DNA from 2 places in the Flavobacterium kingsejongi genome. Region 2 is predicted to be linked to the other one. Evidence: riboswitches for the same ligand, from Rfam matches in the RefSeq annotation. Region 2 holds a riboswitch; the other holds the start of a gene.
What was found. Region 2 has a riboswitch for cobalamin ahead of FK004_RS18670 (TonB-dependent receptor plug domain-containing protein). Riboswitches for the same ligand answer to the same signal wherever they lie in the genome.
Positions count from the first base shown of each region.

Region 1 (6,937 bases), 490 kb from region 2:
GATAGGAACCATACTGATCCTGCTGCTGCCATCATATTGGAAGGTAAATTCAAAAGTAAGGTTCTTCAAGTCCTTATGGTCATTCAGGTTAACAAAAGCAGTCTCCAGGCCTTCGGCGTCCGGATTTTCTTCGGAATTGTATACAGGCTCCAGGGTAAGTGTTGTACCACCCAGTTTAATTTTAATCTCCTCCTTGATGCTTTTGAGGTTTTCAGTTTGAATCAGTATCGTGGCTTTATCCCACTGTATGTTTTCCTCGGGTATATTTTTAGCGCTGAAATCAGGTACGGTATAATTACCATTGAAGTTCATTTTGGTGGTAAATACAACGGCTTCATAATTGTTGCGTTTCAGTAGTTTGGTTTCTACCTTAGAAGTATTGTTCAGTACTTCCGGAAAGAAATAGGCATAAGCTGTTTGGGCTGTACGGGTTTTGGATACCTGTTTGGTCATCTGGTTGACGATTTCGCTTTCCGAAAAGATAGTATAGGGCACTTTTAAGATCGGTCCATAGAAATACACCTCTTTACCCCATTTATCGGTAATCTCATTCATAACATCCGCTTGACGGAGTTCCCTTTCCCGGATGAGGTTATTGACCAGCTGAAGCGGAAGCAGTAAAATAAGGGTTAGTACGCCTACCATAATCAGTCGTGCTGTATGGCTTTGTAAAAAGGATGTGGCTGTTGTGGGTTGTGAATCTTGGTTTTCCATGAAATAGTGATTTTGAGGATTAATTTTGTATAGAAATAATGAAATATGTGTAAAAAATAGCAACAGGTATGTTGAGTAGCAAGACTCCAATCCGGATAAAAAAGTAAGTCGGCTGTTGTCTGTAGACGATCAGGCAAACAACAAGCATAACAAAAGCAATGATATGGAGTACCACCATCAGCATTACATAAAACAGGCCTATCATGATCAGGTTATTGCGGGTAATGCCATAGAGGCCCCGTCCTTCAGGAATACAGAAATAAGCCAGGAGCAAAAAAGTACCGAGTGCAAAGGCACCACCGGCTAAAAACGTGGTAGCCGTTCCAATGGTTTGGGCTTGTATTGGGATTTTAGACATCATTATTGAATTAAAAAGGTGGTTCGCAATTGAGAAAGAGGTAGGTTCAATAGTTTTAAAAAATCCAACTGATGAAAGCAGAGTGCATTTTTTCCGCTGCGCCACTGGCGGATAAAATGGCCCCATTTGTCCGGATATAAAAGGCTTCCTATACACATCACCGAAAATTGGTACAGGCTGCGTTTGCCATTTACAAACAGGTAAAACTGCATCCCTATTTCATCCGGGACAGTAACTCCCGTAGCCGTCAGTACATGAAAGACATCATGGTCTTCCAGTTTGGGCTGTATATCAAAATTGTGGCTTTGAAGGAAAAGGCCCAAATGAAAACCAAGGCTATCGTAGGGGAAATCCAATAAAGCATCCTGATCCACGGGCCAGGGAATACTTTTTTTGAGCCATTTCTGGTATGGGATTTTACTCCAGTCGTATAGTTTTTCAATGATTAAGGCTCTCATTGTACAGTAGATTGGAATGGAATACGAAACGAACAATAGAGTAGCAGCAACAGGGCACCATAACCCAGGGAGAACCCGAACGTCCTCCAATGAAAAGCCGCGGTTGTAATAGCTGTTGTCAGGTCAAAAGGATGCTGCAGGATATCCCAGCTGTTGAATCGGAGAAAGCGGCCCAGGTAAATCCCGAATCCGGAAAGGAGCGCAGCAAAAACAATAAAAATCCTGCCTTTTGAAGCTGAGAACCGTTGTGCCCAAAGTTGTTGCATAGCCGTCATAGCAAGTAGTCCTACGAGTACTCCGGTCCAGGCAAAAGAGGTGAGTAGCAATACATCAAACCATTCCGGCATGTATAAAGCCCCTTTTTCTAAATGAAAAAAATCGGTTATGATATAGGGCGCATTAGGCAGGAACAAGAGCCAGACGAAAGAGAGCAATAGCAATCCGTAGCGGTTGTGGCGAAGGCGTTCCTTTCGTTGCAGGATCATAGTCAGGAGTAATGGAACAAAAGCCAATACCAGGTTCCAGGCGAGGAAACCATAAAACAAAGTATGGGAAACCAGAATCCGAATTATAAGCAATACGAGGCAATAGCTGGACAATACCATTACAAGTTGTGCAGGACTTGGTTTTCGGGACAATAGGAGGTGTAATTGTTTCATTTTAATTTATTTAAAAGTACTTTGTATTTCAAAGCAAAGAGGTAAAAAAATAGTGTTTAACTATTCTGGATTAATTTTTCAAGTGCTTCAATGTGTTCCTGGAATGCTTTTTTTCCAAGTTGTGTAGCTACATAGCGCGTATTGGGCTTCCTGCCAATAAATTGTTTTTCCACGATAATATATGCTTCTGCTTCCAGGGCTTTGGCATGGCTAGCCAGGTTTCCATCAGTGACACCCAGCAATTCTTTGAGCGTAGTAAAATCAGCAGATTCATTGACCATCAGAACCGACATGATTCCGAGCCTGATCCTGTGATCGAATGCTTTATTGATATTTTTAAGGATATTTTTCAAATTATTTCCTGTCGTATTTGTAATACATGATAGCACCATACAGGATGTGGCAGATTCCAAATCCCAGGACCCAAAAATACAATCCATATCCTGAATATTCTACTGCAAATAACCCTAATATAATTTCAGTGATTCCGAGATAGCGTACATGCCTGAAGGTGAACTTACTGGCATTCACACAGGCCAATCCGTAAAAGAGCAATGCAAAAGGAACTACAAGCCCATAGTGCCCATTCTTAAGCATGAGTATAATTACTAATCCTCCGGTTACCAATGGAATAAGGAAATTAATCAGCAATCGTTTGGAAGTAGCATTCCATAATACTTCCCCCGCTTTTTTAGCTTTACGGGAACTTAATATCCACCCGGTTAGTAGCGATAGTAGCAGCACAACAACTGCCGTTGCCAATATACCTTTAAAAGTAGCGCTTTCCAGCGTAATGTACTGGTAGGTATGCTGATCAGAAAGGTGTTTGGCATACGCAGCACCAATCAATGCATAACAACCGGCAAGTATACCGGAAAGCCCACTAAGGGATATGAACTGTGAAGATTTATCCATCATACTCTTGATATGGTGAATGTCCTGGAGGTAGTCTTTTTTTGTCATAAAATAAAGTACTTTGAAATACAAAGTAAAGTAATTCATTTGGTTCCTACAATAGCAAAATAGAATAAAATAAGATTTATAGCAGAAATATAGTATAGGAGCACCGGGAAGCATCGGAAACAGTAGAATTAATCGGGGTGCATTACACAAAAAAACAGTCTTTTATTAGTACTTTTGCACCGTCTTAAGGTTTCTTGATACAAGAATTAAAAGGGAACTCTGTTTAAAACAGAGGCTGTTCCCGCAACTGTAAGGCCTGTAAATGCATTTCGAAATACCACTGTTATCCAGACGGGAAGGTGAAATGTTGGGCCGAGCCAGGAGACCTGCCTTAGGATAGCGTATGTTGTTTTCGGAGAAAAAACAAGGATACACACGAAATACCTACGGGTAGTGCTGTGCTATTGTGTCATTTCTCCGGGATTTTTTATAACCCAATTTATAACCTTAACGAAAAGGAGAATGAAAAAAAATTTACTCAGTTTTTTACTTGTATTTAGTGCGCAATACATGCTGCCGCAAACAACCCCAAAAACCTATGAACTGCTTGCAGTAGCAGAAGGGAATTTTGGAACACCCAATGGCGATATTTTTACAGTAGGCACACATGCAACCGGCACTCCGGAGGTAAACGCAAAAATATATCAGAATGCCAACAATACTACAGGATTTGACGTATTACAGGATTTTCAGATTATAGGTAACAAAGCCGTATTGTTATCCAAAGCCGCCGGATTTCGTGTCGTCATTGCGGATTATCCTTCCTTGAACCATATCGCTACGCTAACGGGCCTGGGTGGACCACAGACACTGGCAGCAGCGGGTACTGCTAAAGCATACCTCGGTTCAAGTAACCCCAATGCCATTTACAGTATTGACCTCACAAATAATGTAGCCACTGCTGTTGCCGACCCTAATGCAGTAATCAATGGAACGGCAAGTTACATGGTTTATGCTGACGGTTATATCTATGCTGCATTGAGTTCCAAAATCGTTAAGATCGATGTAGCAACCAACACTGTAGCAGCTGTGATTCAGCCGAATGCAGGAACTGTAGCGGGATTGCAATACGATGCTGCCAATAATATCATTTGGATATTAGGCAAGGTAAGTGGTACTTCGGTAGTGATAAAAATGCAAAGTAATGGAGCCAATGAGCTGGCAGCACCAGTAACTCTTACCGGAGTAACCAATGCCACACAACTGCGACTGGGCAATCATAAACTCTATTTCCTTTCCGGTAAGAATGTGCATGCTTATGATGCAGCTGCTCCGGGAACAACCGCAACATTTGTATACACCAGTACGCTAACAGGCTCCTGGGATTTTGCTTATGGAAAATCATTTGATGTAGATGCTGAAAGCGGGGATTTCGTCATTGGAAGTGCCAGTGCTTTTACTTCCGGATCCAAATATGAAATTGTCAATGGCACCGATTTTACGCTGATCGAATCAGGTAGCATAGAGGGCTGTATGGGTGTGAATGAATTCATGCTTAAAACATTTGATGGAACTTTAAGCATCCAGCATCCGGTAGCGAATGAGATCGTACAGGCCATTTATCCGAACCCGGTACGCAGCCTATTGAACATTGACCTGAAATCAGATAATAATGCAATTTACTCCGTAACATTGATCAGCCAGCTAGGGGTAACGGTTAAGAATACTGCCGGCATTACGAATGGGCAATGTAAATTGGATGTTTCCGGACTGAGTGCAGGGATTTACATCGTAAGAATTACCGACACCGTGACGAATACCACTATAGTACGAAAAGTAATCGTACAATAAGTAAGGTACATTGAGCCTAAAAAAACAAAAGCCCCGGTAATCCGGGGCTTTTGTTTTTAGCAAGGAAATGGATTAAATCCTGAAAATACCACCAAAAACCAAATTCGTCTGAACGAAGAAAAAGTCCTGGAAAGCACTGTCTGATCCCTCATGTGTAGTTTGGATATCCTGCATGTTGATATAACCGCCTTTTAATTCGCCCTGAACAAAGAAATACTTCAGGAAAGTAATGTTAAGCCCGCCTTTGGCAGACAATCCATAACCTGAAACATGAAAGTCATCATGACGCTCCATACCCAATACCTGGGCATTGGTTTTAGGATATAATAATCCGGCTCCTACAGCTTCGGTAAGGTTAATCTGGATTTTATCACTGTCCCAGTTGAAAAGTTTAGTCGAAATATCATCGACACGCGCGATTTCAATATTGACGTAATTTAGTCCGTCCGTATGTTCAAAAGCCAGGAATTCCGGCGTCATGACCATAGGACTGTTGTTATAATTCCCGTTGAAAGCAGCACCTTCAGCATCAGCAGGAAGGTTGATCTGACCGTCCATATTTACAGTTTGGTATTGGTTCATCACATATTTCATGTGGTCAACACCAATCGAAATATTATAATGGTCATTGATGTAATACCCCATCCTGAAATTCGTTTGCGGAATCGTCATTCGCGCAGGATTCAGGTAGTCGATATGATAGCCTTTCGGTTTGTCATGTGCTTCGACATCCTTGATTGTAAAATTGTAGTTGTCACCACGGAACGTAATATCCGACTTCGAAAAATGGGCACGATTTCCTCCCCAGTAAAAAAAGAATTTCCCCTTATTATGGGCCGTGTATTTTTCTGGACTTATTGCGGCATCCTGCGCAAAAGTGTGAAGGGAAAAAAACACAAAAAGCATCACAACTTTAGATAGTTGTTTCAATGTAGTAAATGATAAATGTGATAATTATTAGAATGAGTTAACTGTTTTTCGTATTGCGACAAGCTTTTTCATCAGGTTTTCGAAATAATCCAGGTGCAGCATGTTCGCACCATCACTTTTAGCATGTGCTGGATCAAAATGGGTTTCGATAAAGATGCCGTCTACACCTACAGCAATTCCTGCTTTGGCAATTGTTTCGATCATATCAGGTCTTCCGCCGGTCACTCCTGCAGTCTGATTTGGCTGTTGCAGGGAATGTGTTACATCCAGTACAGTAGTGGCAAATTCACGCATGGTAGGGATACCGCGATAATCAACAATCATATCCTGGTAACCAAACATGGTACCACGATCGGTTACCATAACTTTATTGTTTTGTGAATCGATAACTTTCTGAACCGCATGTTTCATGCTTTCCGGACTCATGAATTGCCCTTTCTTCAGGTTCACGACTTTACCCGTATTCGCAGCGGCTACCACAAGATCTGTCTGGCGTACTAAAAAGGCAGGGATCTGTAATACATCTACATATTCCGCAGCCATTTCAGCATCTTCATTCGTATGAATGTCAGTCACTGTAGGAACACCAAAAGTTTCGGAAACTTTGCGCAGGATTTTTAATGCTTTTTCATCCCCGATTCCAGAGAAACTGTCGATCCGGGAACGGTTAGCCTTTTTGAAAGAACCTTTGAAAACATAAGGGATTAGTAAGGCATCAGTAATAGAGACGATTTTTTCGGCTATTCTAAGTGCCATTTCTTCGCCTTCAATAGCACAGGGTCCGGCTAAAAGGAAAAAATTATCGCTGTCTAAATGCTTAATCTGTGGTATATCTTGTAAATTCATTGTATCTGTTTTTAAACAGTGCAAATTTACAATAATAATGTGTAACCAATTGGGCTTTAAGATTTTTTTTTGATGTAGGAATCTTAGTCCGTGCGTGTATGCGGTCAATAACGAAACTGCTGTAAATGCTATAGTTTGCTGTTGGTTATAGTGCTAAATAGAAGCTTGTAAGATACTGAATTAGAAGAATAAAGTATTTATTTCTTTTTTAAGGTAAA
Region 1 is NZ_CP020919.1:3,639,588-3,646,524, reverse strand. It holds gene creD (cell envelope integrity protein CreD) at 1-714, opposite strand, end outside; gene FK004_RS16455 (hypothetical protein) at 734-1,075, opposite strand; gene FK004_RS16450 (hypothetical protein) at 1,075-1,530, opposite strand; gene FK004_RS16445 (DUF1361 domain-containing protein) at 1,527-2,189, opposite strand; gene FK004_RS16440 (winged helix-turn-helix domain-containing protein) at 2,246-2,542, opposite strand; gene FK004_RS16435 (hypothetical protein) at 2,544-3,152, opposite strand; cobalamin riboswitch at 3,323-3,500, shown strand; gene FK004_RS16430 (T9SS type A sorting domain-containing protein) at 3,615-4,943, shown strand; gene FK004_RS16425 (hypothetical protein) at 5,016-5,849, opposite strand; gene kdsA (3-deoxy-8-phosphooctulonate synthase) at 5,901-6,719, opposite strand; gene FK004_RS16415 (2-dehydro-3-deoxyphosphooctonate aldolase) at 6,917-6,937, opposite strand, start outside.
Region 1: linked by a shared signal. The riboswitch ahead of FK004_RS16430 (T9SS type A sorting domain-containing protein) and the one ahead of FK004_RS18670 (TonB-dependent receptor plug domain-containing protein) in region 2 are both predicted to bind cobalamin.

Region 2 (6,937 bases):
GTATTGCTTTCAAAGTCAGCTGAATTGGTCACATATGCTTTTCCGTTCAGGACCACACCATATCTCGGGTTTTGGATATTGGTAGTGATCGTTGCAAGGTATTGAAAAGTATAACGGTTTACTACAGTAATCTGATTCGCCAGCCCTGAAATGATAAACGCACGCGTATCATCAAAAAACATCGATTGCAGGTAGGTTCCTGTCGCAGGTGCTGTAGGGTTTACATTGCGAAAAATATCCTGCTCTACTGCTCCGGAATTGCTTACAAAAGTAATCGTCGCTGTAGTACTCGTCCCTTCATTCAGCACAAAGAAGCCATGATCATAATTCCCAAGGGAAACGTTGTCATTGCTATCGTCATCACTGCTACAGGACACCAATACAACACTACTGGCTAATAGGACTAAAAGTAATTTTGAAATCTTTTTCATCATTTTAAAAATTTAAAGTTAGATAGGTATTAATATTCCTCCCGGGTAAAAACCGGTTTTCCACACTTTGGTAGTTTTCATTCCAAAGGTTTAAAACCTGGACACCGAGTGTATAGGAGAATTTCTTTCCGAAAGTATAGTTTACCGTTGCGTTGCCTACCAGATACGGATCAATGGTGTACCGTGAATTATTATCGGTGCGGGTATACACTTCCCCAACATATAACGCCTGGTAATTGGCCGTAAATCGTTGTACCGAATAGGTCAGCGATCCCGTTGCTTTATGATGCGGAACATAAATCAGTTGTTTTTTCGTATCATCATTTTCCGATACGGTATAGGCATAGGTTCCATTAAGAGAGACCTGGTGCATTCCTATTTTCCGGCTCCAGTTCAGCATTGCTTCCCCACCGTAGGTAATTACTTTATCCGTATTGACCGGCGACCAGTTGGCGCCCATCGGGATCCAGCGTAACATGTCTTTGATATCCATATAATACCCCGTCACGGAAAATTGCAATTCCTTGAAGGTAAAAGCATTCCCCAATTCTGCCTGGTAGGACGATTCCGGTTTCAGGTCGGGATTGCCACCCGGCTCCCAGTACAGGTCATTAAAGGTTGGCACCCTGAAATTCCGGGATCCGTTCAGTTTAAGCGTATAAAAATCAGTTACTTTATAATTCGCACCTACAGAAAACAACACAGGACTTTTGTAATTATCCGTTACTTCCTTACGACCGCTCAGCTCATATAAAAACCGTGAACCGACTTCGTGTTTAAAGAGCAGTCCTGCCGAAGCAATGTTACGGGTTTTATGAAGTATTCCCGTCCCTGTTCCTTTGTTTTGCGTATAATCCACAATGGCATTCAGCTTCATAGTCGTGTTGATATCATAGGTAAGGTCATATTTACCAATGACGGTTTCTACCTTACCATCGCTATAGTTATCATTCGCAATGTTGGCGAAATATTTGTATTTTTCACTCAGGTAGGCCACCTTGACACGGGACGTAAAAAGTCCCATAAAGCGATCCCATTCCAACAGGTTCCGGCTATTGAAATCCTGGTATTTTGTTTTTGTTTCCGCTGGGAAAAGTATGGCAAAATGCCGCTCACTATCAAAAAACTGACTGTAGGCCTTGATATAATTCCGGGCATTAATCTTATACCCAAATGCCATGTTCAGGCTGGTATTGTAAAATTCACCATTTTGGTTTTTCCAGTTGGATTCCGGAAACTTGTAATCATTTTCCGAGCTATTCCTGGAAATCGCTGCCTGAAAACTAAACTTAGTATCGGAAACACTCACTTTATAATTGGCACCGATGGTATTGAAACTACCGTAATTCAGGTGCAGTTCATTCGAAAAATGGTCTTTGAAATTGAGTTCATTATTCAGGTGGATACTTCCGCCAATAGCACTGCTCCCGTATAAGGCACTACCCCCGCCGGCACGAACCGTGATATTTTGAAAATCCCGCGTGGTAATGGTATTGAAATCGGTTTGTCCGGTAAGTTGTGAATTGATATTGATCCCATTCCAGATTACAGCCGTCTGTTGGGCTGTAGTACCTCGAAAAGAAGGGGAAGATACCATTCCAAGCCCATTCTCCTTGAAATAGATCACTGTATTATAATTCAAAAGCGAAGTCAGGGAAGGCTGGTTTTCACGGATCAGAGAATCCGAAAGGGAAAGTACCGATTGGGAATCGGAAAAACTTTTGAGCTGTACATCGGAAATCCGGACCACATCCAGGTACTGAATGCTGTCGTGCTGTGCCATTACCAACTGGCAGGCAAAAAAAGCAAGGAATAAAAAGAATCTTTTAGTTGTCATAATCCATAAACCTTTTTTCCCGAAGGTTCGTTATTAATTAAGAATAAGGCAGGTCTCCTGGCTTGCGTCCTGTTGTTTACCTTCCCGCCCTGGGGCAGTGGTTTCGGAGTTAACAACAAGCATTATAGCATACAGTTGCGGGTACAGCTCAAGATTATTGGTAGTGCTTTAATTCCGGTTTGCTTAAAAAACCGACAGCAGTAACAAGGACTTGATTCCCTTTTAATGTGATTTACGAAAAAACAAATCACAACCTTAATTCGCCTGCAAATATATACTTATCATTTGGAATTCTGAATAATTTGTGTGAATACCGTAAAAAAAACATGGTTTCGTTTTACCTTTGTCCCATCAGAATGATCTAAAAATGAGAAAAACAGTAATCCGGATTTTATTTTGTTTCCTTGTAGTCACACTTGCGGCCTGCAAAAAAGAAACTCCTACTCCTACTCCTTTAACTACCAGTGCGAAGAATAATATTTCGTATGCCAAAGGGCTTGAATTGTACCATTATGCTACTTTCAGCATCGTAAAAATCACCAGTCCATGGCCGGATGCCAAAAAAGAATATACCTATGTCCTCTATAAAGCGGGAGCTGTAATTCCTGATAGCCTGAAAAGCGCCACTGCCATTCAGGTACCTGTGAAATCTTTAGTCGCAACTTCCACGACCCATATTCCATCCCTGGAAATGCTGGGTGTGGAAAACACGTTGGTTGGTTTTCCCAATACGGATTACATCTCTTCTGAAAAAACAAGGAAGCGTATCGATTCCGGAAAAGTAAAAGAAGTAGGCAATAACGAAAGCCTCAATACCGAAGTACTCATTGACCTTGATCCGGACGTGATTGTAGGCTATGGTATTGACAATAATAATCCCTCCCTGGATATCCTGGAGAAAAGCGGCTTAAAAGTAATTTTAAATGGCGACTGGAATGAACAAACGCCTTTAGGCAAAGCCGAATGGATCAAGTTTTTTGGCACGCTTTACGGTAAGGACGACGAGGCAGCGACTATTTTCTCCGGAATTGAGAAAGAATACCTCGCTACTGTGGCACTCGCGAAAAAAGCGGTTACCCAGCCCACTGTATTCACTGGGGCGATGTATCAGGATCAATGGTATATGTCGGAAGGCAATAGCTGGGCTGCCACCTTTTTAAAGGATGCCAATGCTGCCTATCTCTGGAAGGATACTCCCGGAACCGGAAGCCTTTCTTTGAGTTTTGAGACGGTTTTCCTCAAAGCCCAGAATGCGGAATTCTGGATTGGGCCTGCCCAATTTACAGCACTACGGGAGATGGCAGATGCCAATCCTCATTATGCGCAATTTGATGCTTTTAAAAATAAAAAGGTATATTCGTCCAGTACTAAAAAAGGGGCTAAAGGTGGCGTACTCTATTATGAAATCGCTCCCAACCGCCCGGACCTGGTCTTAAAAGATATGATTAAAATCCTGCATCCGGAATTGTTACCCGATTATGAGCTTTATTTCTTCGAAAAACTAAACTAATACCCTAACCTCACTGTTCCTTAGCCGTATGAGAAACCAATTTCTTTTCTCGGGACTGATCGTCAGCCTGGTACTTTTATTCCTAATCAATATGAGCCTGGGATCTGTTGCCATACCCCTAAAAGAAGTTTTTACCACACTAACGGGAGGAACATCTGAAAAAAGCACCTGGCAGTATATTATCCTGAATTACCGCCTGCCTAAAGCTTTTACAGCAATAATGGTAGGTATGGGACTTTCGATAAGCGGTTTACTGATGCAGACCCTTTTCCGGAATCCTTTAGCCGGGCCTGATGTATTGGGATTAAGTTCCGGTGCCAGCCTTGGCGTAGCAATGGTCGTGATGGGCGCCGGTTTTTTTCCGGCACTGCTAAGCGGAATACTGCTCTCCCAGTTTAGTATTGTTATCGCCTCCAGCCTGGGTAGCTTTTTAGTGCTGCTGGCGGTACTGGCAGTATCACAACGGCTGAAAGATACGATGGCCATACTGATCGTCGGGCTGATGTTTGGGAGCATTACCAGTTCGGTCGTTAGTGTACTCACCTATTTCAGTTCGGCAGATCAACTCCAGAAATTTACCTTTTGGGCACTTGGCAGCCTTGGAAATTTATCCTGGAATTCCATTATCAACCTCAGCACCTGTACACTAATCGGGCTTACCCTAAGCTTTATCAATATCAAACCGCTGAATGCACTCCTACTCGGGGAGAATTATGCCCGCAGCATGGGAGTCGATTACCAACGTACCAAAACACTATTGATTTTTACCACCAGTATCTTAACCGGGAGCATTACTGCCTATGCCGGGCCGATCTTTTTTATAGGGCTGGTCATTCCCCATATTGCGAAATTGGTATTCCAGACCAGCAATCACGCGATCCTTTTTTGGGCAACATTGCTTTTGGGCATTAGTATCATGTTGTTGTGTGATACCATTTCCCAAATGCCGGGTTGCGATTTCACATTGCCCATCAATGCTGTAACTTCAATTATAGGAGCACCTGTGGTAATCTGGCTTTTGCTTGGAAAACGAAAAATGGCGACCTGATGAAACAACATAACACAGTACTCGAAACCCGCAAACTTCAAATTGGCTATTCCCAAAAGGGGAAACACCCCATCATTGGGGATGCAATCGATATACAACTGCAAAAAGGCCAGCTGATTACCCTCGTGGGGGCAAATGGCATTGGTAAATCTACCTTGCTACGAACCATTACCGCAATCCAAAAACCGCTACAGGGTGAGGTACTGCTTCATAACAGGAACCTCCGTGATTTCAATACCCAGCAGCTCGCGCAGGAAATGAGCATTGTATTAACCGAACAGTTGCCGCCCAGTAATCTTACTGTTTATGAATTGGTCGCCCTGGGAAGGCAGCCGTACACCAACTGGCTCGGTAAATTATCTGATTTGGATATTCAAAAAGTACAGCAGGCACTCCAACTGACGCAGATTGAGCATTTGGCAGCCAAAAAACATTATGAGATCAGTGACGGGCAACTTCAAAATGTACTGATTGCAAGAGCACTTGCCCAGGATACGCCGCTAATTATATTGGACGAACCAACCACACACCTTGACCTGCTGCACAAAGCTGCATTATTCCGGTTATTGAAAAAATTAGCTGCTGAAGCTGGAAAATGTATTCTTTTTTCTACCCACGATATTGAGCTCGCCATCCAGATGAGCGACAGTATGATTATCATGCACGATAGTAAAGCGATCCAGGGCACACCGCAGGAATGTATTGCTGATGGCAGTTTCGACCGCATATTCAAGGAAGGTAATATTAGCTTTGATCCGCTACGGGGTATCTTTATTATAGCTTAGCCGCGACTTCTTTGTTTTAACATAAACACAACATAGCGCGTGTAGTATAATCCGTACTTTTATATGGTTAATCCCCAAATACAATAGCTATGGCTTGCCAGTTTACCATTTTTTATAACGGATCCAAACCCGACCTCATCGAAAAAATCAGAAATACCATTGGTGACAAAGGAGAACTGATTGGTGATGAAATCGAAGGGCATTTTGAAGGGCATACCCTCGTAGGCAAATTCACCGGATCGTATCATATCGAACTCCACGATATCGAAATTACCATTACCGATAAACCCTTCCTGATTTCCTGTTCCAAAATCCAGGAAGAATTTGAAAAAGCACTGCAATAATCTATTTTTCAGGCGTTGCCAATTGCCGTAATCCTTCGCCCAGGGCAAAAGCAACAGCATTGGCGATATTATAACTGCGGATCAGTGGGGAAGATGGGATTTTGACATGGTTGGAAAAAGCAGCTAATACCTGCGCACTAAGTCCTACCGATTCTTTTCCAAAAACCAGCCAGTCGCCTTCCTGGAATTCAGCAGAAAGATAGGATTGTGTTGTATTGGAAGTAAAGAGGAATACCCGTGACGGATCCGGAACTGTTTTGATCCAGTCTTCAACAGAAGGATATTCAAACCAGTCCAGGTGTTTCCAGTAATCCAGTCCGGAGCGCTTGAGGTTTTTGTCATTTATTACAAAACCAAATGGATGGATCAGGTGCAGCCTGCTCTGGGTTCCTACACACAAACGTCCAATATTCCCGGTATTATTCGGGATTTCAGGCTCAACCAAAACAACATTCAGCATACTTTTATTTTATAAGGATTACCGCAAAAATACACTTTATCCCATTCAAATACAAAGTCGCCAATGGGGGTTCTATAAACTTTCGAAGAAATTATATAAGCCCAACAACCTCAGATTACACGATCTTTATAGAAACCCTAAATACGATTATCATGGCTACTGAAAAAGACGATAAAAAAGATCTCGGATCCAAAAAAATCAACAATCAGCAACAAACGAATGAAGGTTTTAGCGGTAAAAATCTCCCTAAGGATTATGACCCCTCAAAAAAACTCAATACGGAAACTGAAAAGGATGAGGAAGGACACGAAAATACGGTAAAAAGAGCCCGAAGCGTCGATACGAACACCGCACCCGATGTAGATGAAAGCAATCATACTATGGAAAACGGCAAAACTGTCAAAAAGAACCGGGGTACTTCCAGTGAATCGGAAGATATGGAGACTGCAGAAAACCGGGACAAAAATTCCGATACAGAAAAAAACCGCTATACCAACTCCAATCCGGAGAGCCACAGGGATC
Region 2 is NZ_CP020919.1:4,133,556-4,140,492, forward strand. It holds gene FK004_RS18665 (NHL repeat-containing protein) at 1-434, opposite strand, end outside; gene FK004_RS18670 (TonB-dependent receptor plug domain-containing protein) at 436-2,268, opposite strand; cobalamin riboswitch at 2,299-2,541, opposite strand; gene FK004_RS18675 (ABC transporter substrate-binding protein) at 2,636-3,778, shown strand; gene FK004_RS18680 (iron ABC transporter permease) at 3,807-4,826, shown strand; gene FK004_RS18685 (ABC transporter ATP-binding protein) at 4,826-5,611, shown strand; gene FK004_RS18690 (hypothetical protein) at 5,701-5,955, shown strand; gene FK004_RS18695 (tRNA (cytidine(34)-2'-O)-methyltransferase) at 5,957-6,415, opposite strand; gene FK004_RS18700 (hypothetical protein) at 6,568-6,937, shown strand, end outside.